DNA from 2 places in the Priestia sp. SRI_019 genome. Region 1 is predicted to be linked to the other one. Evidence: riboswitches for the same ligand, from Rfam matches in the RefSeq annotation. Region 1 holds a riboswitch; the other holds the start of a gene.
What was found. A riboswitch is a leader RNA that binds a small molecule or an ion and turns the genes downstream of it on or off. The one in region 1 is predicted to bind S-adenosylmethionine.

Region 1 (11,852 bases):
ACCACTGGACGCCTGCATGCTGAGACTCCGCAACTCCTTGATTGATATATCCGTTTTTTTCGTAAAAAGGAATCAATTCTTCTTTACATGTTAAAGTAACCGTTAAGCGCTGTTTGTTCCGCGCTTGTTTTTCAAACTCTCGTAGCAGCATACTGGCAATTCCTTTGTGATGATGCTTAGGATTTACGACAATCCCTAAAATACTTTGATGACCGCCTGTCTCAGGGTTCGAAATCGTTTTTTCAAACAAATCATCCGTAATAAACGGAGCTGAAATGACGGGACCGTTAACATATCCGATTATTTCTTCATTTTCTTGGGCGATGATAAACGTATCAGGAATGGTGTTGATCCGCGTGATAAATGCATCTTTTGAGGCAGCTTCTTCAGGTGTAAAGCCTTTGTTTTCTAACGTAATTAATTGGTTTAAATCTTTTTCATCCACTTTTCTTATCAGCATTGGAACGTTTCCTCTCATTATGTATTTCTCTTTTTTCTCTAAAAGCTTCTATTACATATAACTATCTCTTTCTACTATATATAAAAACGTCCAAACAAAAAAGGATTGACCTCTGCATCATACAGAATTCAATCCTACTTCGCTTTTTAATTAACGTCTTGGTTATTTGATAAATGCACCAAACGGCTTGCCCACCGGAAGCACAACTCGACCGTAGTGAGTATTTAATACAGCCGCTGCAGATCCATAGAATGAAAACAGAGCAATTAATAGCTCTGACACTGCTGCTAGTAAGTGCGTGTATTCATATGCCATACCAAATGTACTTAGTGATAATCCAATGAATAAGAAATCAATTAACACAAAAATAATAAATAATACTTTATGAGTGCCCATTGCTCCAACTGTCATAAAAACGCTGAAAATTAAGTAGCCGACAAAAGCAAATGCGAGCTGTTTTGGATCGGCTTCTTTTGCGAGCGCTTCCCCAAATGCTCCAAGCTGAATAAGCCATGTCATAGCTACACCTAGCCAAAATAACCCGAAGGCACCAAAAGCAGTTGCTCCGAAGGTATTATTATGTTTGAAATCTTGCATAGACGCGATTAACTGCCCTATTCCGCCTAAAAAAATCGCCCATGGCAATACCAATGAAACACCATCGGTTACCCCAAGCTTTTGAAACGATGCAACAAGTGTCACCATGGCAAGTCCGAATAGACCTAGTGCTGATGGATCCGCTGTTACAATTTTAACGTGCTGCGTGCTGTTGTTACTCATGTTGTACCTCCCTGATTTTAAAAACACCTTTAAAAAGATACAAAAATGTAGGGGAAGTGTCAATGGATATTTTTGGCCTTTTAAAAACCCATAAGACCAAGCAGTGTAGCGTTTACACTGCTTGGTCTTTACTTTCTTATCATTAAACGTTTTGTAATAAATTTTTTCTGGTTTGTTTTGCAGACTCAACCATCACTTTTAAAGCTTCAACCGTCTCGCTGATTCCTCTTGTTTTAAGGCCGCAGTCGGGATTAATCCAAAATAATGCAGGATCAAGTACTTGCAGAGCGCGGTCAATGTTTCGCTGAAGCTCTTCAAGCTTCGGTACGCGCGGGCTGTGGATATCATATACGCCAAGTCCGATTCCTTGATTGTACGTATGTTTTTCAAACGCATAAATTAGTTCACCGTGGCTTTTAGATGTTTCAATAGAAATCACGTCGGCATCAAGCGCTTTGATTGCATCAATAATCTCTTCAAATTCTGAATAGCACATATGGGTGTGAATTTGCGTCTCGTTTTGCACCGATACCGTGGCTAGCTTGAACGCATACACCGCAGCGTTTAAGTAGCTGTCCCAGTTTTCTCGTTTTAACGGCAGTCCTTCACGCAGCGCCGGTTCATCTACTTGAATCATCGAGATGCCCTGACTTTCAAGTGCTTCTACTTCTTTTCTAAGAGCAAGCGCAATTTGATTTGCCACGTCGTAGCGCGGGATATCATCACGCACAAACGACCAGTTTAAAATCGTAATCGGACCCGTCAGCATTCCTTTAACCGGCTTATTGGTTAAAGACTGTGCGTAGACCGTTTCTTTGATCGTCATCGCCTGCTCGTACGATACATCTCCGTAAATAAGCGGCGGCTTCACGCAGCGAGAACCGTAAGATTGCACCCAGCCAAACTTCGTAAACTGAAAGCCTCCTAATTTCTCACCGAAGTATTCGACCATGTCCGTACGCTCAAACTCTCCGTGCACAAGGACATCTAAGCCGATGTTTTCTTGAATTTCGATCCATTTTTTTATTTCCTCGTTAATGTACGCTTCATATGCTTCATCGCTTAACTCGCCTTTACGCCATTTTAGACGCTCTTTTCGCACTTCTTTTGTTTGCGGAAAGCTTCCAATCGTTGTCGTTGGAAGAAGCGGCAGTTGAAAAGCTTCTTGCTGAACGCGCTGACGTACGTCAAACGGCGCTTGTCGCTCTGCTTTATAGCTATGCAGCTGCTTCAGCTCTTTTTGCACGTCTTGATGATTTCGAAAAGATGATCCATTTAATGCTTGAATTGCCTGTTTGTTTACGCTTATTTCTTCTTCTATTGCTTCTTTTCCTTGCTGCACCGCTTTTGTTAAAAGCGTGATTTCCTTCAGCTTTTCATCTGCAAAAGACAGTGCGTTTTTTAGAATTGGCTCAATGGTTTTTTCGCTTTTCACCGTGACAGGAACATGTAATAAACTTGATGAAGGCTGCAGAATCAAACGGTCTTTTGATACGGCTTTTTCAATTTCACTGATCGTTAAAAGCTGTTCGTCCAAATTTTCACGCCAAATGTTTCGTCCGTCAATCACTCCTGCTGCCAGCACTTTATCAGTTGGAAAACCATATTTATTAAGAGCCGTGAGATTTTCGCCTCGGTCATGCACAAAGTCTAAACCGATTCCTTCAACAGGAAGAGACACAACTTCTTTGTAGTGATCAACGCTGTCAAAATACGTTTGCAAAATGACTTTTACATTCGGTGACGCTTCCTTCAAAGTTTGATAGACTTCTGTGTACAGTGCCAGGTCTTCTTTTGATAGCGTTGTAGCTAAAACCGGCTCATCTATTTGTACCCACTCTACTCCTTCTGCCTGCAGCTCCGCTAAGATAGTTGCATAAAGCGGAACAAATTGTTCAACTACTTCTTTAAACTCACTTTTTTTATATCCTTTTGACAGCTTCACAAATGTTACTGGACCTAAAATAACGGGCTTGCCTTCAATATTCAGCTTCTGTTTTGCTTCTTTGTAAAATTGAAGCGGGCGATTTTCTACAAGTGCGGGCGTACATTTGTCAAGCTCTGGTACGATGTAGTGATAATTTGTGTTAAACCATTTTGTCATCGTAGAGGCTACCGCACCTTTTGTTCCTCGCGCGATGTCAAAATACGTTTCAAGCGATACCGGTCCTCCGTCATAATCAAAGCGCTTTGGCACTAGACCAAACATAGTCGCTGTATCTAGCACATGATCGTATAAGCTAAAATCGCCGACTGGAATTAATTCAATCCCTGCGTCACGCTGTTTTTTCAGATTCACTAGACGAAGAGCTTCAATTTCCTGCAAAAAGATATCTTTCTCTAGTTTTCCTGCCCAAAACTGCTCAAGCGCTTTTTTCCATTCTCGTTTTTCACCAATTCTTGGATAACCTAAGTTTGAACTTTTTACACTGCTCATTTTTTCCACTCCCTGTATATTTTTTATCGATAAACTAAAAAATCTCTCTTTTCGAAATGAAAAGAGAGATGATACGCATACTTAACTAAAGTTGAGATATCCTGTTTTTCTCAACACGTATTCCTCACTCCTCTCTATATCCCGTAGAGCTTAAGTGCATACAACAGGCAGGTCTCCTGACTTAGGTTCATCGCTTCCTATCCCTTCCCATTTCAATATGAAACAGTGGTTAATAAGTTGCTCCCCATTACAGTGGCGGGACCGCGCCGGCTTTTCACCGGTCTTCCCTTTTAAGCTGCATACATTCGTTACACAGCACCTGATGCATTTTTATAAAATTGTTCATTCAAAACATATTCACATAAAATAAAAAGCCTCTCTATCATGAATAGAGAGGCATAGTATCTATGAAATCCTCTCTTATTTTTCAAAGCTGTACGCTTTGCAGGATGTAGCACCTTTTCAACAAAAATGTTAAATGGTTGCCGGGCTTCACAGGGCCAGTCCCTCCGCCTCTCTCAATAAGAGTTTTAATTGTTTATAATATTTTGAATGTAGAGTCATCTTAACACCTTAGATTTATGTTGTCAAAAATTTTTTTAAAAAATCAGTTTTCAGGAGGCGTTGACGCTAATTTTTGCCTTAATAATTTGTAATCATCTTTTCGATGTGTTTCGATTAAATCTTTTGCTCCCTGGTGATATCCTGACGAATAAATGTACTCTACCGCTGTTTCGATAAGCTTTCTTTTTTCTTCGGCACACTCCCGGTCCATTAGGGGGAACAGTCTACCTAAAAGGTCATTTAAATCTTCCTTGATAAAACGATCAAGTCCTTCTTGCATCTTTTCATTTGCCATGATTGCTCCTCCATTTGCTGTGTATGTTCTAAGCCTCTATAAACAGGCATTTCACTGTAAATTTTAAGATAAAGTTAAGTCATTAAACAGTATATCAAGTGAATGTTTTTCTTCAATTACATATGTAATACAAATATATGACAAATATAGAGAATATATCATCATTCATTATCTATTATAACGTTTGACTGAGCCTTCTGCTACAAGGTTTCGTACGGTTTTCCAAAAGAGGTTGAGACATCACGAAATGAATCTAATCTAAAGACAAATGGGTACATGAGCTGAATCACTTTTGACACCGCTGTTGATTTCCGTACAAGACTTCGCTTTCCGCGGGCGGTCGCTGAGCCTCCTCGTCACATACGTTCCTGTGGGGTCTCACCTGTTCCGCTTTTCCCGCAGGAGTCTTCGTCTTGTCCTCCAATCACCTGCTAGAAAGACCTATACACATGAAACCTACGTTTACCCTAACAAAAAAGCGAACCACTAATCACACATCTTGATCGATGATTCGTTTCACTTCGTCCAAAACCCTTTTGTTCCAGCCTCTTTTTTTGAACCTAGCTTTCTACTTTCTTGTTTTTACAAACAATGTCTTCGAGGTCCTCCAAAATCCTTCCAAAGAAGAGGACCTAAAATGTCGTACCTGCTTACAAAAAACTCTGTAAAATTATAATTATTTAAAATTAAAGGCGGCTCAAAATCAAGGGGAGCACCGGCGCCTCCTGACAATACAAAATCAGTGCCTCTTCCAAGCGTAAACGACCCGTTTCTATTTTTTCTAATAAACTGCTCGTCATACGCATGCACGTGGCTGACTAACACTTTTTTCACGCGGTGTTCTTGAATTAAATCAAAAAATTCTTGACTTTGAGGAGTCGTTACAGGAAACCCTTCAAGGTTTGTCCACCGACCGATATTTGGCTGTGCATGCATGGCTATAACGGTATTACGAGGAGCACCCTCTAGCTGCTGTTCTAAATAATGAAGCTCTCTATCTGTAAATCCATATATTTTGTTTTTGGGACTGATGACATTATTTAATGCGATGCACCGGAAGTTAAAGACAGGAATATCAATGACCCAGTGTACTTTTCCGATAGTGGCTCTGAAGTTTTCGAGATTGCTTTCATCAAGGTACAGTTCATCATGATTCCCTACGCATACAAACATAGGAATGTTTGGTGCGATTCTTTCAACAACTTTAACAAAATGCTCCAAATACTCTTTTTTCCCTGTATAGACGGTGTCTCCCCCATGAATAATAAACAGCGGGTTCAATTCTACCGCCTTTTTTAACACAAGCTCAAATTCACCGCTCATCGTGAAACAATCATCGTTTGGTCCGTCACCTCTGCTGTCTCCCATAAAAACAAAGTTAAATGGATCTCTCGGGTTTAATTGTTTAATTCTTTGCTTTAATAACTTTTCAGAACGTTCATGAAGCGTCAAATTCATCAACTAGTTAATCCCCCTATTAATAAATAAATTTAGTTAAAAGTAAACAAGCTTACTTATTTATATGAGAAATTGTTGGTGAAGGTCACTATCTTCTTGTAAGCAGAACGCACATTTAGCTTTCGTTTTAGAAATTGCTAGTTATGAATATCTATTAAAGTCCACACTATAATAAGCTAACCTATCTTTTCATTTTATTAGGCACTAATATGACAGGGTAAAAGCTGAAATCTCTGTATCTACTACTAAGAAAGAGGCTGGGGACAAACAAAGGCCGACATGAGCTGAACTGCTTTTCCCGCAGGAGTCTTCGCCTTGCTCTCCAATCAACTGCTAGAAGAAACGAAACAGCTGAAACCTGCGTTCACCATAAAAAACGAACCACTAATCAAAGTTTTTGATTAGTGGTTCGTTTTTTACTTCAGCTAAAATACTTTTATCTCAGCACCTTATATTTAAAACATTTACGACCATTAAACATATTTATTACGCTCAACTGGAGGTACAGAGCTTCTTCCAGACCTAGCTGCCATGTCCGTTTCAATTTGCTCTAGGCTACGTCCTTTTGTTTCAACAACTACAAAACGTATGAAGAATAATCCGAGAATACAAATGATCCCGAACGTTGAAAAGATAACGCCCAAACTAAACTGATCAGCTAAAATTGGGAACACAAGCCCTACTGCCAGCGATCCAGTCCAGTTAAAAGCAGATGAAATCCCAGCACCGATTCCGCGTACAGAAAGCGGGAAAATTTCTCCTACAATGATCCACGTAAGCGGCGCCCAAGAAAACGCATAGCAAAGGATAAAGCAGCAAAGAGCAATTAACGTAACCCAGTTAACAACGACTTCATTAACGCCTAACGCTCCTAGAATAGCCGGTGTAAAAAATGAAAGAGCCATACCCGCGCCGCCAATCGTAAGAATGGTACGGCGGTTGAATCTATCGACAAACTGCAGAAAAATAAGTGTTGTCACGACAAAGATTACCCCAACAATAACCGTAAAACCAGCAGCTACCTGCGGGGCTAAACCAACTTGACGAGCAATGCTTGTTGCATAATAAACAATTGAGTTTGAGCCTTGAATCTGCTGAAAAGTTGCCATTCCGACGCCGATTATTAATGCTAAACGAAACTTTTTCTGAAACAGCTGCTTAATGCCTGATTGTTCATGCACAGCTACGCTTTCAATTTCAGACACTTCAGCTTCTACTTCAGCTGTTGAGCGGCGAAGCGTACGCAGCACTTCACGCGCTTTATCTGGCATTCCATTTTTAATTAAGTAGCGCGGCGACTCTGGAAGCTTGATCATACCGATGCATAATACAATTGCAAAAATACCGGCGCTGCCAAGCATTAATCGCCAGCTGTTTGGAACCGGCTCAAAAATAAAGGCTACGATATAGCTTAATAATAATCCAATTACAATCATTAGCTGATTTAAACCTGAAAGCTTCCCGCGAATATGAGCGGGTGCGATTTCTGACATATAGGCAGGAACCAAAGAAGAAGCCGTTCCTACTGCTGTACCTAAAAAGACGCGCGCAATCGTTAACGTAATTTCCTCTGGTGCAATCGCTGAACCGATGGAGCCTAAAAGAAAGATGATCGACGAAATTAAAATTAACTTTCTTCGTCCAAACTTATCGCCTAATAATCCGCTTAAAATGGAACCGATAATTGCTCCTCCCATTAGCGACGAAACCACAATCCCCAGCCAGAGCGGACTCAAATGAAACGCTTCACGGATATGACCTTCTGCACCAGCAATAATCCCAATATCATAACCGAATAAAATACCGGCAAATGAGCCGAAGAAGAAGATAAACTTACTTGATACTTTACTCATGATTATAGATCCCCTTTGTATTGTCTTAGTTTTGCTTCCTATCACACAAATTTAAAACGCTTTCATTTATTTCTAAAAACGGCGTTCTTTTACTAACACTATATTTTTACTTCCAAGGAAGCAGTGCTCCCTCGAAAGTAGTGATGCTTACTTAATAATGACGTACTCTAGATCAACAAGCTTTGCATAGCTCACGATTTGATCGGTCGTTAAATTTAATGAAAGTACCGTATGATGGCCTCCTCCGTTTTCAATCCACGCTTTAACGCCGTCTTGGAAGTTTGGCTTAATGTTCCAAAGCACGCGCGCCACCGGAAGATGTGGAGCTGGAACTTCCGGCTTAAATGCCGATACTTCGTTAATTAACAGCTTGTAATGCGTGCCAAAGTCAGCCATGGAAACCACTACGCCTTCTCCTTGTTTACCGTCAAACACTAAGCGGGCCGGATCCTCGCGGTTACCGATACCTAGCGGAGAAACGATTAGTTTTGGCTTGTTTACCGCTAGCGTCGGGTCTACTTCAAGCATGTGTGATTGAAGCACAGACTCACGTCCTGGAGCCAATTCATACGTATAGTCTTCCATAAAGCCCGTTGACTGATTATGGCTCATTACTTTAAGCAAGCGGTCAAGCGCGGCTGTTTTCCAGTCTCCTTCACCGGCAAATCCGTATCCCTGTGCCATCAAGCGCTGTACGGCTAGACCAGGAAGCTGTTTCATACCGTATAGATCTTCAAAGTTAGTCGTAAAAGCGCTATAGCCGCCATCGTCTAGAAAACGTTTAATCGCAATTTCATAGCTTGCCTGTACTTTTACGCTAGACTCCCAGTCTTCTGCAGAATAATCACCGTAGACAAATTCGTACGCGTCGGCATATTCAGCAAATAAATCATTGATTTCTTCTTCCTTAACGGCATTGACATATTGAACAAGGTCACCGATTCCGAAGTAGTCAACCGTCCAGCCAAATTGAATTTGTGCTTCAATTTTGTCTCCTTCCGTTACGCCGACGTTGCGCATATTGTCACCGAAACGCGCAACTTTAATGTTAAAACTTTCGTTATAAGCAGCGGCTACGTCCATCCACTGAGCAATTTGCTGCTGTACTTCGGGGCGCTCCCAGTAGCCTACTACGATTTTATTTTGCTTGTTCAAACGCGCGTTGATAAAGCCGTATTCACGATCACCGTGAGCGGACTGATTCAAGTTCATAAAGTCCATATCAATCGTTTCCCAGGGAATGCTTTCGTTAAATTGTGTTGCCAAATGAAGCAGCGGTTTTTGCAGTAGCTTGGTGCCGCGTATCCACATTTTTGCAGGCGAGAACGTATGCATCCACGTGATTACGCCGGCAACTTCATCTCGGTAATTCACTTCTTTCATCATGCTTGTAATCGTGTCAGCACTCACTGCTAAATCTTGCAGAACAATCGGATAAGGAAAGACACCGCTTTCATTTAAAGCATCAGTCATGCTTTGCGCGTGTGCTTTTACTTCTGCTAGTGCTTCTTTTCCGTAAAGATACTGTGAACCAACAATAAACCAAAATTCTTTTTGAGCTGTTTTTAACATGATAATCTCCTTTTCTGTATGTAAGTCTTTTATTGTCCTTGCCCGTAGTACGCGTTTTGTCCGTGTTTTCGTAAATAATGTTTGTCTAATATACGCTGCGGCAGCTCTTCAGCCAGCCCGTTTAATTTTTGTGTAAAAAAGTTCATTTTGGATACTTCGTCTAATACGACGCTGTTCATTACCGCCGATTTGGCATCTTTTCCCCACGTAAACGGTCCGTGCCCTTGAAGTAAAATACCAGGAACCGCTAGCACATCTAAGCCGCGCTCTTCAAATGTTTCAATAATCACCTTGCCCGTTTCCACTTCATATCCGTCATTCACTTCTTTTTCTGTTAAAAAGCGCGCGCACGGTACCGAACCATAAAAGGTATCGGCATGAGTGGTACCCATTGCCTGTACATCAAGTCCTGCTTGAGCCCAAATGGTCGCCCACGTCGAATGCGTATGGGCAATACCGCCGATTTGCGGGTAATGTTTATAGAGTACGGCATGCGTCAGCGTATCAGATGACGGATTAAGCTCACCTTCTACCACGCGACCTTCTAAATCAACGACTACCATGTCTTGCACCGTCATTTTCTCGTACGTCACGCCGCTTGGTTTAATTACAAACAAACCGCTGTCTCGATCAATGGCACTTACATTTCCCCACGTATACTTGACCAGTCCGTGTTTTGGCAAATCGACGTTTGCCTGAAATACTTCTTCTTTTAATTTATCTAGCACACTAACTCCTCCCGTTCTTCGCTGTGGTGCTCTGCAGCTGCTTTTTCAATCACTAGCCCTTTTTTATATCTTTTAATAAATGCTTCAAATCCTTTTACGTCGAGTTCGTCAGGATAAATTTCTTGTGCGGTCACTTCTTTAAAGACTTTATCATCCAAGAAATCTTCTAAACTTTCATTCTCACTTTTATTGAGTATATAAGAAGAAAGAATAGCCATTCCCCACGCGCCGCCTTCTCCAGCTGTGTCCATGACGGAAACAGGCGTGTTGATTGCCGCTGCCATCATTTTCTGACCGACTACCGGCGTTTTAAATAATCCTCCGTGTGCTAAAATACTGTGAATCTTTACGTTTTCTTCTTTGACTAAAAGATCCATCCCTATTTTTAAAGCGCCAAAAGCTGTAAAAAGATGTGTACGCATAAAGTTTGCTAGATTAAAATTGCTTTTTGCTGAACGGACAAATAGCGGACGGCCACTTTCTACTCCGGTAATATTTTCACCTGAGAAATAGCCGTAGCTGAGCAAGCCCCCTCCATCAGGATCAGCTTCTAGCGCTTTATTTAACATCACTTCAAACAATTTATCCGACTCTACTTTTTGCCCCATCGCCTCCGAAAATTCGCGAAACAATCCGAGCCAGGCGTTTAAGTCGCTTGAGCAGTTATTCGCATGAACCATGGCAACTGGACTGCCGTGTGGCGTAGTAACCAAATCAATTTCCGGATAAACGTTTGAAAGCTTTTTATCTAGTACAATCATCGCAAAAACGGACGTTCCTACTGAAACATTTCCCGTGCGTTTTCTTACGCTGTTTGTCGCCACCATTCCCGTTCCCGCATCTCCTTCTGGAGGACAAAACGGAATGCCCGGCTGCAAATTTTTTGATTGATCTAAAATGCTAGCTCCTATTGCTGTTAATGTACCTGCTTGCTCTCCTGAAGTATGAACTGCAGGCAGAATGTCTGATAGTTGCCACGGATATCCTTTGTAAGAAATAAGCTCATCAAACTGCTTCATCATATCTTCACTGTAATTTTGCGTGCGTTCATCAATTGGAAACATTCCCGAAGCATCTCCAATGCCAAGCGCCTTACTGCCTGTTAGCAGCCAGTGAATATAGCCGGCTAGCGTTGTCATGTAATCAATGCGCGGCAGATGTTTTTCTTGATTGATGATTGCCTGATAGAGATGCGCAATGCTCCATCGTTCAGGAATATTAAATTGGAAATGTTCAGTTAATTCTTTTGCTGCTGCGCTTGTTGTTGCATTACGCCACGTTCGAAACGGAACAAGCAGCTCACCTGTTTTATCAAACGCCATATATCCGTGCATCATAGCTGAAACGCCAATGGAGCCAACTGTTCGAATCGTGATTCCGTAGCTTCGTTCTACTTCTTGCTTCATTTCACGGTAAGCACTTTGCAGACCTGTAATAATATCGAGTAAGTTGTACGTCCAAAAACCGTCTTCTAAGAGATTTTCCCATTCATAACTTCCAGATGCGATCGTTTCAAAGTTTTCATCAATCAGCACCGCTTTAATACGAGTAGATCCAAGTTCAATTCCAAGAGACGTTTTCCCTTTAGCAATTGCTTGTTTTATGCTTTCTTGAGTTGTTTTCACGTTTAATCTCCTTTCTGATAGCTATAACAATACCTATAGCAGTAAGGAAGCGCTTTCCGTTTTATGTAACGCTGTTTGAA
Region 2 (11,852 bases), on a different contig from region 1:
GGAGCTTGCAAAACGACAATGTTAAAGCGCTCCAGCTTGCTGTGTTTGTTAATAATAATTCGATTGCCTTCGTGCAAAATAGGCTTCATAGAATCGCCTTTTACAGTGTAGGGCTGAAACCAATAGTGCTGAACGACAATAGAAAGCAAAACGGTGCCAAGGATGACGCTTGTGTATGTAAGAATTTCACGCTTTATTTTTTTATTGACCATAATGGATGAACACCTTCTTAACGGTAAGACTGTCAATTTAAGTTTTTCATAGAGATATAACAGTGTTGATTGTACCATTCAGAACTAAAGTTTTCCATATCTATCTATCTATTTATGCGTATATGCCAAAAATATGCTGGGCGGAACAAAAAATGAAAAGAGCCGCTATTCTCTAGAATAACGGCTCTTCTTTATTATAACTGAGCGCGCTCAGTTTGAGTAGCTGGTTGATTTGGTTCTTCTTCCACAACAGGCTCAACAGGCTTATGCTGCTTGACTTCTTCTTCCAGCTCAGCAATTCGCTTGTTTTTCTGTTTCACTTGTCCTCTTAGTTGAACAATTTTCACAAAGCTCAATGAAGCAGCAACAACTCCTCCAAACACGGCCGTTGTTAAGATGATTAAAATAAGAGGCCATTTTTGTGAACCAAATACATAGTTAAATTGTACAGGATCGTTGTTAATTACAGCTAAAACAGCAATGATAAGAGCAAATATAAGTCCTAAAATAAAAAAGCTCTGTCCTTTCATAAGCTGCACTTCCTTTCTTTTACAACTTTTATAGCAAAACTGCTTACCTTAAGTGTTTGCCATCTTGCTTATAGGTATACGTATCCACATTTAAACAAAATCAAACATTTTCTTGATTATATATATCTTTCTTTTAAAACACAATATATCGATTGGTGTAGAAACTTTGACATGTCCAAAGACCTGGTAGAGTGGAATTTCTGAGGGGAGGGAGTGGATATAATACTTCATTGTCATAAAAAAAGCACGCGTGCGCCGCGTGCTTTTTTTATGTATAAACTTAAAATGCGTTTAGGGTGTTATCGCTTAACCACTGTTTGCGTTCAGCTGCATCTTCGAATAACTCATCTGCATTTGTAAATTGAGAAGCAATGACATATTCAATTGTTGCAAGAGGAGCTGTTAGCAAACGCCAGTTTAATACAATTGTATTATCTTGAGTCGTAGCGTATTCTTCACCTAACTCGTCCCACTTAACAGATTCAGGAGCATTGTCTGCTGCTTTTTTAACAGATTTCAAAGCTTCTTGGAATTTTTCACCTGCGCGGCCTTGGTACCATTCTGTTAATAGTTGTCCAATACCTTCATTTGTTTGCTGCTCGTTCCAGCTTTCAGGTACTGTAGCAATAAATTTTGCACGGAATGTCATTTCAGCCTTTGCTACATCTCCACGAACGATGTTTAAGCGGTATTGACGTCCTAGGTAAGGGAATTTGTCTCCTTCTTCAAAAGAACCAGTTTTAGCTGCAGAAGCTGCTGCTTTAGGAGCCTCTTTTTTAGCTGTTTCTTTTTTTACTGCTTCTTTCTTTGGAGCAGCTGGCTTTTCCTCAGCTGTCTGTGAACCGTTTAGTTGTTTTAAAATCCATGTTGCTTTGCGTGCGATGATTGAACGCACATTGTTTTCATTAAGACCTCTCGGGATAATAACTTTTACCCCTTCTTTGTCACAAATTTGCACCGTGATATCGGTTCTATTTGGAACGACTTCAATTTTGTAGTCAATTGTTTGATTGCCTGTTTGATACGTATACATAAAATTTTTCGTACTCCTTTCTACAAATCTTCATTTTATAAGCAAAGGTAGAGTTTGGTCAAATGAAAGAATAATCAGACAGTTATCAACTGCTGTTGCAGCGCCTTGCAGAATGATATGTATTCCAATGTTTAGTGGAAAAGCGCCAATAATAATTGTTTCAATTCTTCTTTAGTTTTTACAAAAAAATATAAAAATATGCCGATACTACTAATATAGATTAGACATTCTATGTCTTTAGATTGTATAGGGGATGAAAAAATGAAAAAAGTTTTTCAAAGTTTACGCATGAAAATGCTATGTATGATTGCAGCCATGGTGGCCATAACATCTACTGTAATTGAAGTAACAAATTATTATCTTATTGTGAAACAAGAGCAAGCAGCTTCGATTACGCTAGTGATTACATTTCTGTTTGTTTCTTTTACAACTACCGTGTTCTATTTTATCATACGTCGCTACATAATTGCGGTTGAAAATTTGTCAAAAACAATGAAAGGGATTTCAAACGGCGATTTATCTGTAGATGTTGTTCCTTTGAAAGGGAAAAATGAGATTAGTACACTCATATCTTCATTTAATGAAATGATGACTCACATGAGAATGCTGCGTCAGAAAATAAGTAAAACAAAAAGCACGGTCAGTCATTCCTCAGAGCAATTGCTTGCAAGCATGGAGGAAACAAAAACAGCTGTAACAGAAGTTACGATGTCTATTCAAGAGATTGCTGCGGGTTCTGATAAGCAGTTGTCAAGTGTGGTTGAAACCGAGCAAGCTATGGTGGATATGGCCAAGCTACTTCAGAAAATGACTGATCATTCTTCAAAGGTACAACAATCGATGAACAGAGCCTCTGAACATGCTTCTACGGGAAATGTTGCGGTGAAAGAGGTGACGAATCAAATGAATAAAATCTATGAAACAGTTAAGATATCCACCAGTGAAGTAAAGGGGCTCGAAGATCGTTCCGCAGAGATTGGCCGCATTATTAATACGATTACAAGAATTGCTGAACAAACAAATCTTCTTGCACTTAATGCTGCTATTGAAGCTGCAAGGGCTGGAGAACATGGAAAAGGTTTTGCTGTAGTAGCGGGGGAAGTACGTAAGCTAGCGGAAGAATCTAAAACGTCCGCTATACAAATCAGTCATCTGTTAAAAGAAATTGAAGCGCAGGCAAAGCAGGCTTATCAAAACATGGAAGTCAATACAGAAGAAGTCACGCTTGGCATTGCCACTGTCGAAGATGTAACGCAACAGTTTTCCACAATTATTGAAGATGTCTTTGCCGCTCAAGGACAAATGAACAAAATGACAAAGGCAACAGGAGAGATTGATGGGTATTCATTTAAGGTAATGGAGTCTGTCATGGCCCTTTCGGAGATCGCTAAACAAGCAGCTGCTTACGCTGAAGAAGTAGCTGCGGCTTCACAGGAGGAGTTAGCATCTATAGAAGAACTTGTGGTGTTGGCCGCTAATTTAAAATCTACGGTAAGTGAGTCCTGAAGTCTATCTTGATATGTACGTAATACGCGCAGTTTTCTGCGTGTATTTGTTTTATTTATACCCTTTATAGAAAACGATAAATAGAATTGACACGTTATAAAAGCAGTTGTATAGTGAGTACGCAAGGCGGCAGTCTGTCTTTTTTAATTCTTAGTAAACTTATAAGTTAAATAAAATATTTAAGCACTACATAAGGAGACGAAGAGATGAAAAATGAATTCCGTTTGGCAACAAATGACGACGCAGATAACTTATTGAACTTAACTCTACAAGCATATAAGCCTATTCGAGAGCTAGGCATTCCTTTCTTAGCAGCTACTGCTGATCTTGCCCTCGTTAAGAAAAATATTTCTCAAAACCTTTGCTATGTATATGAAGAAGATAAAAGAATCGCTGCAACTGTGTCGATACGAATGCCTTGGGGAGAACATCCAGGTCCGTTTGCTGTTCCGCACCTTTGGTGGTTTGCAGTAGACCCGTCGTTTGCCAGGAAAGGCGTTGGTTCTAAGCTGCTGTATCTAGTAGAGGAAGAGGTAATAAAAAATACGTTTAAATCACCAGGTGTGTCTTTAGGAACAGCAAAAGAACATCCTTGGTTAGTTGAGATGTATGAACGAAAAGGATATGTTCAAGCTAAAGAAAAGCACCTTGCAGAAGGTTATACGACCGTATTTCTTTATAAAAAATTCAATGAGGTACACTCTTTGTCGTAAAAGATAGAGAAGTGATCTAAATTAAGAAATGTGAAAGAGTGATAAAGATGACAGATCAATTACTACTAAATGAGCTAATAGACATACGCCGTGAGCTGCACCGGTTTCCAGAGCTTTCAATGAAAGAATATGAAACAACTAAACGTATTAAAAAGTGGTTAAAGCACTATGATATTTCTACAGCGGATGCATTCCAATTAGACGTAGGAGCAGTAGCAGAAATTGTGGGAGGAAAGCCGGGACCTACTATCGCTATTCGAGCTGATATTGATGCGCTGCCAATTGAAGAAAAGACCAATCTGCCATTTGCTTCTGAAGTGAACGGTGTTATGCACGCATGCGGCCATGATTTTCACACGGCTTCTATAATCGGAGCAGCTATCCTTCTTAAAGAGCGTCAGCAGGAGCTTTGCGGTACGGTTCGATTTATCTTTCAGCCAGCCGAAGAAACGGCTTCTGGGGCAAAAATGCTAGTGGAAAAAGGTGTGCTTGAAGGAGTGGAAGCGATATTTGGGATGCATAACAAACCGGATCTTCCTGTAGGGACCATAGGTATCAAACCGGGACCTTTAATGGCAAGCGTTGATCGTTTTGAAATTGACGTCAAAGGAGTAGGAGGTCACGCGGGCATCCCTGAAAAAACAGTAGATCCGATTGCTGCTGCTGGTCAAATTGTTACTAGTTTACAAACCATTGTCAGCCGTAATCTCAGCCCCTTTCAAAATGTTGTTGTCAGCATAACTCAAATCCACGGAGGGAGCTCGTGGAACGTCATTCCTGACAAAGTAACGCTTGAAGGAACGGTGCGTACCTTTCAAGAAGAAGCGAGAGAAAAAATACCGGCTCTTATGAAACGAACTGCTGAAGGGATTGGCGCAGCTTTCGGGGCTTCAGTAGACGTTAAATGGTATCCATATCTTCCTGTAGTCAACAATGATGATACGCTGGAAAAAATGGCTATTAAAGCGGCAGAAGATCTTAGTTATCAAGTCGTAGAAGCTGAACAATCGCCTGGAGGAGAAGATTTTGCCGTATATCAGCAGCATGTACCAGGATTTTTTGTATGGATGGGTACAGCTGGAGAATATGAATGGCACCATCCTTCTTTTTCATTAAATGAAGAGGCATTACTTGTAGCAGCTTCTTATTTTGCTAATCTAAGCTTTCATTTTTTGAATTCATTCCATTACCAAAAAAATTAAAATATTTTTATTTTTCTATTTACGCGGATGAAATTGTTTGATAAAATAAATTTTAAATTAAAAAAGTTATCACGAGTGGACGAGAGATCTGGCTCTTTGACTCCACAGCAACCTACGAATGTAAGGTGCTCCTACCAGCAAAGCATGTGCTTTGGGTGATAAAACGGGTGAAAAACTCATTTTGCATCAAAGCAAAATGAGTTTTTTTTATTTTTCTAAAAGGAGAGGGTTTTATGAGTCATACAGCAGTTGCAGCACATACAGGAGAGAAAGCATTAAAGGAAGCCGTGAAATTATTAGGAAAGCATTATGAAGTAGCTTATCGTGAATTAGAAACATTTTACGAAATTGTGGTCGAAAACCAAGTTCGTACATATGCTGTAGGCATAGATATTAAAGATGTACAAAAAGCAAATGAACTAGAAATTTATTCATCATGCTGTTCCAAGCTTGAGCGAGTAGGCTGTCTGTTATAGAAGTCTGCTCGCGCCTCTATTTTTTAAGTATTTTTAAATAGAAAGCATGTTTTTTGACAACCGAAGAATCTGGTGGGTATAATCATTACTCACTAGGTTTCAAAATTAATCATAAATTGTCGAAATTTTTACACAAATTAAAGGTTACATTCGAAATGAATTGTGGTATGTTATAAAACAAGAATATTTTATGAAAGGAGCATTGAAATGGAAATGTCTCTTGAACACGGAAACGATGCAGGAAGCGAACAGCTTATTGATCGTATCCTAGACTTTTTAGAAGATGACCAAAAGTAAAAAAAGAGTGTGCGGTGCTATCCCTAGCCGCGCACTCTTTTTTTATCATGTGCGTAAAGGCAGCGCCATACTATGATACATAGGGATAGAATGAAAGGGTCTCTGTCAAAGGGATTGACGAATGGTTTTGTTTGATAGAAAATTTAGAAAAAGGAAAGAGATGAAGGGTATGTCGAACAAAACATCTTTGTATCAAACAAAAGAACAGTTAAAAAAACTTGTAAGCGAATTGGTTTCTATACCTAGCGTGACAGGAACGATGGCAGAAGTGGAAATGGCTGAATCGATAGCGTCGTATTTATTGAAGCTGCCTTACTTTCAAAAAAACGAGCAGGTCGAGCTTCATTCAACAGGAGACGGGCGATCGATTGTCACAGCTTTTGTTCAAGGGAAAAATACGAATAAAACAGTTGTACTCGTAAGTCATTACGATGTAGTGGATGTACAAGATTATGGACAGTGGAAAAAAGATGCTTTTCACGCTCATACATTAACGAGTACTTTTTATAACCATATGGAACAAGTTCCAGCACACGTACAAAAGGATATGATAAAAGGAGACTGGCTTTTTGGCCGAGGAACGATGGACATGAAAGCAGGCATTGCCCTGCATATCAGTATGGTTGAACGAGCATGCAACGGAGAGTTTGACGGAAACATCCTGCTGCTGTCGGTGCCGGATGAAGAAGTAAATTCGCTTGGGATGAGAAAAGCAGTGCCTGTTCTTTTAGAACTTGCCCGCAAACATCAGCTGGATTTTTCTCTCATGCTAAATGCAGAACCAGTGTTCAGCCGCTATCCCGGAGATCAAACGAACTATGTGTACTCAGGATCGATTGGGAAGATCATGCCAAGCTTTTTGTGTTATGGAAAAGAAACTCATGTAGGGGAACCGCTAGCTGGGTTAAATGCTAATTTACTAGCTTCTTATTTAACAAAAGAAATAGAATTAAACGTTGATTTTTGCGAAAAAGTAAGAGATGAAACGAGTCCACCTCCTACGGTGCTGATACAAAAAGATTTAAAAGAAGAGTATTCAGTTCAAGTTCCGCACTCTGCCGTTGTATTATTTAATTTATTTATGTTAAACCGCTCTCTTAAAGAAGTAACAGATCTGCTGTTGAAATCGGCTGACAAAGCGGCTTTGAATGTGAAAAAACATTATAATAAAGCCGCTAGGCAGTACGCTGCGGGAATGGAGGGTTCATCTCTTGACGTGAACGTATGGACGTATGAAGAACTTTATACTCATGCAGTCAAACAGCACGGTGAAAAATATGTGCAAGAAATGGAAGCGGCACTTTTGGAACAAGAGGATGATGATAGAAATAAAACCATTAACTTAGTAAACTCTTTAGCTGGTTTATGTAAAGAAGCAGCTCCGATGATGGTCTTATTTTTTACGCCGCCTTTTTATCCGGCCGTTTGTTCACATGATGATCCCTTTGTACAAGAGATTTTGTCAAACGTACAGGCAACTGCCAAAGAGCAATTCCAAGTGGAGCTAGTTGAACAAAGTTATTTTGGCGGAATTTCGGATTTAAGCTATGCCAGCCTGCAGCATCCGCTTCATACATTTAACACGTTAGTAGCCAATATGCCGCTATGGAATAAAGGGTATCATATCCCGCTAGAAGAGCTAGAGGAGCTGAAGATGCCGGTGCTGAACATTGGACCGCTGGGAAGAGATGCGCATCAATGGACCGAAAGATTAGACGTTCAGTATTCCTTTGAAATTTTGCCTCATTTCATTTATCAAGCTATAAAAGAAGCGCAGAAATAAACATCCGCCTGCGGATCTTTATTTGTTGAATTTAAACGAAGCTCCTTGTACGGTAATTTGTTGCGATGTTAGAGCGTGATCCAATTCAACCAAAAATGGACGCTCTCCAACTTTTTTTAATGTATCATGGACAACACCTTGTGTTCCGCTGCAAAAAATAAGGTTTCCTCCATTGACATATAGTTTTTGACAACGTGCATCAAGTAAAGAGTCTTTGTAGCTTTCGCCAGACTGAACGCCCAGCAGTTTCGTCCACTTGCTGATGGATTCTTCGAGGTTATGTACAGCACAGTAAATATTTTTTAGCTGCAGCTGACCAGCTTGGTGGGAAGAAAGATCCGCTAGCTTTGGCTTGCGTTTTTCTTCTGGTTCACCCCATTCAATAAAAAAAGGAAGAGGCAGGGAATCGTGGTCAGCTTCAATAAAACACATTTTCCATTGAAGTCTTTCTCCATCATTGGTTTGACGAGAACCCGCTACAGGGCCTTTTACACTGTAGCCCTTGTCTTTCAGATTGGTTATGAGCAAATCTATATCATCTGTACGAAGGGCAAATCGCCCAAAATGACCAAACGGCGTATGTTCGTTAACAAGCTGCTGAATAAGGTCATTATCTGTAACAGTTTGAGCGAACGCGATGTCTCTAAGCCCAAGCCATTCAATATAGCTGAGGTTAAAATAAGCCAATGTGTTAAAAGTGCCCCATTTTTCATGGATGCCGCCTTTAATGACATTTATCCCGTATTCGTTTAGTTCTTTCTGAGCTTTAATAGGATCAGGTGAAAAATGAACAAGATGATCAAAAGATAAGTGCATGGATAGGCCTCCTCTTAAGAGAGATTCTTTCCCATTATTATACGTTGTTTTCTTTTTTAAGAAGAGTAAAACGAATGATTATGTAAAATAAAAATCTTAAAAAAAGCAAGCCGCGTATAGTTTAAACTCGACTTGCTTTAGATTTATTTAGCGGCGACAGCCATGCCCTTTAAAGCAGCAGCCAAATGATTTATTAAACCATGGGTATGAGCAGCAAGGTGAACCGCAGCGACAGCGGCGACGGCTAGAACGGCGAGTAGAACGGCGAGTAGAACGACGAGTAGTGCGGCGAGTAGTGCGGCGAGTAGTGCGGCGAGTAGAACGGCGAGTAGAACGGCGAGTAGAACGGCGAGTAGTGCGACGAGTAGTGCGGCGAGTAGTGCGGCGAGTAGAACGACGAGTAGTGCGGCGAGTAGTGCGGCGAGTAGAACGGCGAGTAGTGCGACGAGTAGAACGACGACGAGAGCGTCTGTGAAGAGCAGTTGGCTCTTGGTACATAAACGTTTCAAGCTCAGTAGAAGCAATCGCTTCTGTTGCTTCTCTAATTCTTTCAGCAGTGATATGCATATAAACACCTCCTGGCTAATTCGGTACATAATACAATATGTACAAGGAAGGCGTTTGGATATAGTGAAAACATGGAATTTGTCTAAATTTGTGAAAGAAATGGAGTGGTTTTCATGCTTCAAATCCTCGAACATCAAAGAGTGGATATCGCTCTTCAAATAGTAGCTGTACAAATAGAAGCTTATCAAGAAGAAGCAAGGCTCATTGGTTTTTCAGATATTCCTCAGCTTACAGAAAGCAAAGAAGATATTATGAACAGCAAGGAAGTGTTTATCGGAGAAATGATTGAAGGTAAGCTAGCTGGCGTGCTGTCGTTTGAAATAGAGAATGAGCGATTAACGATTTGCCGCCTCGTTGTGCGTCCTCGTTACTTTCGAAAAGGAATCGGAAGCCGTCTTTTAACACATGTACTTCAAATATATTCAAAATGTGAATGCATCGTGTCGACAGCCGAGCGAAATACACCTGCGATTAAGCTGTACAAAGCGCATCAGTTTTTAATTATAAAACGTACTGCAGCTGCTGATAATCTTGTGTTAGTAACGATGAAAAGAGATTGAGACATCGTTAAATTAATCCAAAGACCAACAAATTAGCGACATAAGGTAGGAGTTGGCTGTTGATTTTCGTGCAAGACTTCGCTTTTCGCGTGCGGCCGCTGAGCCTCCTCGTCGCTTCCGCTCCTATTCCGCTTCTCCGCCTCGCTGTCCAATCAACGCATCTAGCATACTCATAATAATAAAAAATCCGAACGCGTTGGATTCTCCGGATTCTCCAGCAAGAATCCAACGCGTTCGGATCTTCTTTCAACTAAAATAATGTTGTCCCAGCCTCTACGATGAGAGTGTTTGCTCAGAATAATCTAGAGCTGTATGGCGCTGAATCAGCAGTAAAGCAGCTAAAGTGACAACTGCCCCAATAATAAAAGGCAGCGTCATATTGAGTTTAAAGGCAAATGCACCAAGCAGAGGGCCAAAAATACGCCCTAAGCTATCCATTGAGGCGGTTAACCCCGAAGCAGAGCCATATCCTACTTTGGTTCTCATCGTAATTAATGAGAGGACACAAGGACGAATAAGGGCATTACCTGCTGTAAATATGCACAAAAATAAGGTAGCATTAACGGCGCTAGAAGATAATAAAATAGACGTAAACCCTATTGCTGAAACCAATAAGCCAATAGCCATCAGCTTTTTTTCATTTCCTTTTTTAAATCGCTGCAGCACACCGCCTTGAATCAGCGCTTGAGTTAAACCGCTCGCCATAAACATCCATCCGATTGTCGTAGGAGTAGCATTGATTTTCGCTATTTGAAAAAATTGAAAAGTAGCTTCTAAACCAGCGAGCGTAAAAGTCGCTAAAAATGAAAGAACATATAAATACTTCATAGCTCCTTGAAAATCTGACGTGAAGTCATGCCACCTCGATGTCTGTACTTTATCAGCAGATTCTTTTCGTAAAGATTCTTTTAACGTAAAGAATGAGAACGCTGTCATAATCAGTGATAAGATACCAGAGATAACGAAGGGAACAAACAAGCCGAAAGATGAAAGGACACCGCCTAATGCCGGTCCAAAAATAAAGCCTAAGCCAATCGACATTCCTAACAGTCCCATTGCTTTCGTGCGGTTTTCTTCATCTGTACTATCAGAAGCATATGCAAAAGCACAAGGAATAACCGCTCCGGCAAACAAACCTCCGATGATGCGTGACGTATACATTAGAGTCAGAGAGTTTTCTGCCACCGAAAAAAGAAAAAAGCTTGCACTAAAGCCAAGTAAGCCCCAAAGTAAGATGGGACGGCGGCCTTTTATATCGGAAAGCTTCCCCCAAAAAGGTGCGGTAATAAAAGATGCGATCGAATAGCTAGCCATTAGTACTCCTAAATTGACCGTGCTTGCACCCGTGGCACGAATAACTTCAGGTACGATGGGGATGATCACTCCGAAGCCGACAAATACCATAAAAATAACAAACATTAATGTTCCAAGCTGTTTGTTCATATGCAATTAAGCCCCTTTCTCTGTAGAACATGCCGTGAGTTTAGTATACCAAATACAAAGAAGTTTTTTACGTATATTTGGTAAAAAACGTTTTATTTACAAATGGATAACTATGTTAATATTTACCTGTTGTGCTGAGGATGATACAATTAAAAGAAAAGGGACGTGAAGCGATTGCCAATATGGATTGTATTTGCTGGGATCATAGGCGGTCTTTTAGGATTTGGGGCGCTAGTGGACTATATAGCTAAAAAGAGAAGTATCGAGCTAGATCCAGAAGAAGGAATAAAGAATGCTTCTGATGCAAAACAAATCTATGTGGAAAATTATCTTTATCAAACAAAAGAAAATAACAATCACTTTCAATAAAAAAAGCTTGGAGATTTCTCTCCAAGCTTTTTTAATGCGGTAAAAAGATGAGCTGATAGAGAAATAAAACAGCAAAGACATACACAAGTGGATGAACTTGTTTGCCTTTTCCTTTTACCAGCTTCATTAACGGATAAGAAATGAAGCCAAGCGCAATTCCTGTTGCAATACTTGATGTAAGAGGCATCGCTAGAACAACTAAAAAGGCAGGGAACGCTTCATCAAAGTCATTCCAATTAATTTTAGCTACAGCACCCATCATCAAGCTTCCGACAATAATTAATGCAGGGGAAGTAATAGCTGCTACGCCAGAAACCGAGCTTACAACCGGACTAAAGAACGCTG

Region 2: linked by a shared signal. The riboswitch ahead of AC2YJL_RS17885 (hypothetical protein) and the one ahead of metE (5-methyltetrahydropteroyltriglutamate--homocysteine S-methyltransferase) in region 1 are both predicted to bind S-adenosylmethionine.

The regions. Positions count from the first base shown of each region.
Region 1 covers NZ_JBYCZN010000001.1:1,224,861-1,236,712, reverse strand. Annotated here, with positions in the region: gene AC2YJL_RS06490 (GNAT family N-acetyltransferase) at 1-478, opposite strand, end outside; gene AC2YJL_RS06485 (acetate uptake transporter) at 623-1,240, opposite strand; gene metE (5-methyltetrahydropteroyltriglutamate--homocysteine S-methyltransferase) at 1,383-3,677, opposite strand; cobalamin riboswitch at 3,827-4,015, opposite strand; SAM riboswitch class I at 4,095-4,205, opposite strand; gene AC2YJL_RS06475 (hypothetical protein) at 4,285-4,536, opposite strand; partial or broken gene AC2YJL_RS06470 (hypothetical protein) at 4,737-4,964, opposite strand; gene AC2YJL_RS06465 (metallophosphoesterase family protein) at 5,119-5,994, opposite strand; gene AC2YJL_RS06460 (sugar porter family MFS transporter) at 6,468-7,847, opposite strand; gene araA (L-arabinose isomerase) at 7,995-9,419, opposite strand; gene AC2YJL_RS06450 (L-ribulose-5-phosphate 4-epimerase) at 9,449-10,147, opposite strand; gene AC2YJL_RS06445 (xylulokinase) at 10,141-11,772, opposite strand.
Region 2 covers NZ_JBYCZN010000002.1:1,499,050-1,510,901, reverse strand. Annotated here, with positions in the region: gene lepB (signal peptidase I) at 1-212, opposite strand, end outside; gene AC2YJL_RS17910 (LapA family protein) at 407-742, opposite strand; gene AC2YJL_RS17905 (M48 family metallopeptidase) at 1,023-1,775, opposite strand; gene AC2YJL_RS17900 (methyl-accepting chemotaxis protein) at 2,037-3,281, shown strand; gene AC2YJL_RS17895 (GNAT family N-acetyltransferase) at 3,488-3,994, shown strand; gene AC2YJL_RS17890 (amidohydrolase) at 4,042-5,196, shown strand; SAM riboswitch class I at 5,260-5,361, shown strand; gene AC2YJL_RS17885 (hypothetical protein) at 5,430-5,672, shown strand; gene AC2YJL_RS17880 (M20/M25/M40 family metallo-hydrolase) at 6,139-7,752, shown strand; gene AC2YJL_RS17875 (VOC family protein) at 7,771-8,568, opposite strand; gene AC2YJL_RS17870 (CotG/ExsB N-terminal domain-containing protein) at 8,716-9,135, opposite strand; gene AC2YJL_RS17865 (GNAT family N-acetyltransferase) at 9,249-9,695, shown strand; gene AC2YJL_RS17860 (MFS transporter) at 9,969-11,138, opposite strand; gene AC2YJL_RS17855 (hypothetical protein) at 11,313-11,507, shown strand; gene AC2YJL_RS17850 (NCS2 family permease) at 11,539-11,852, opposite strand, start outside.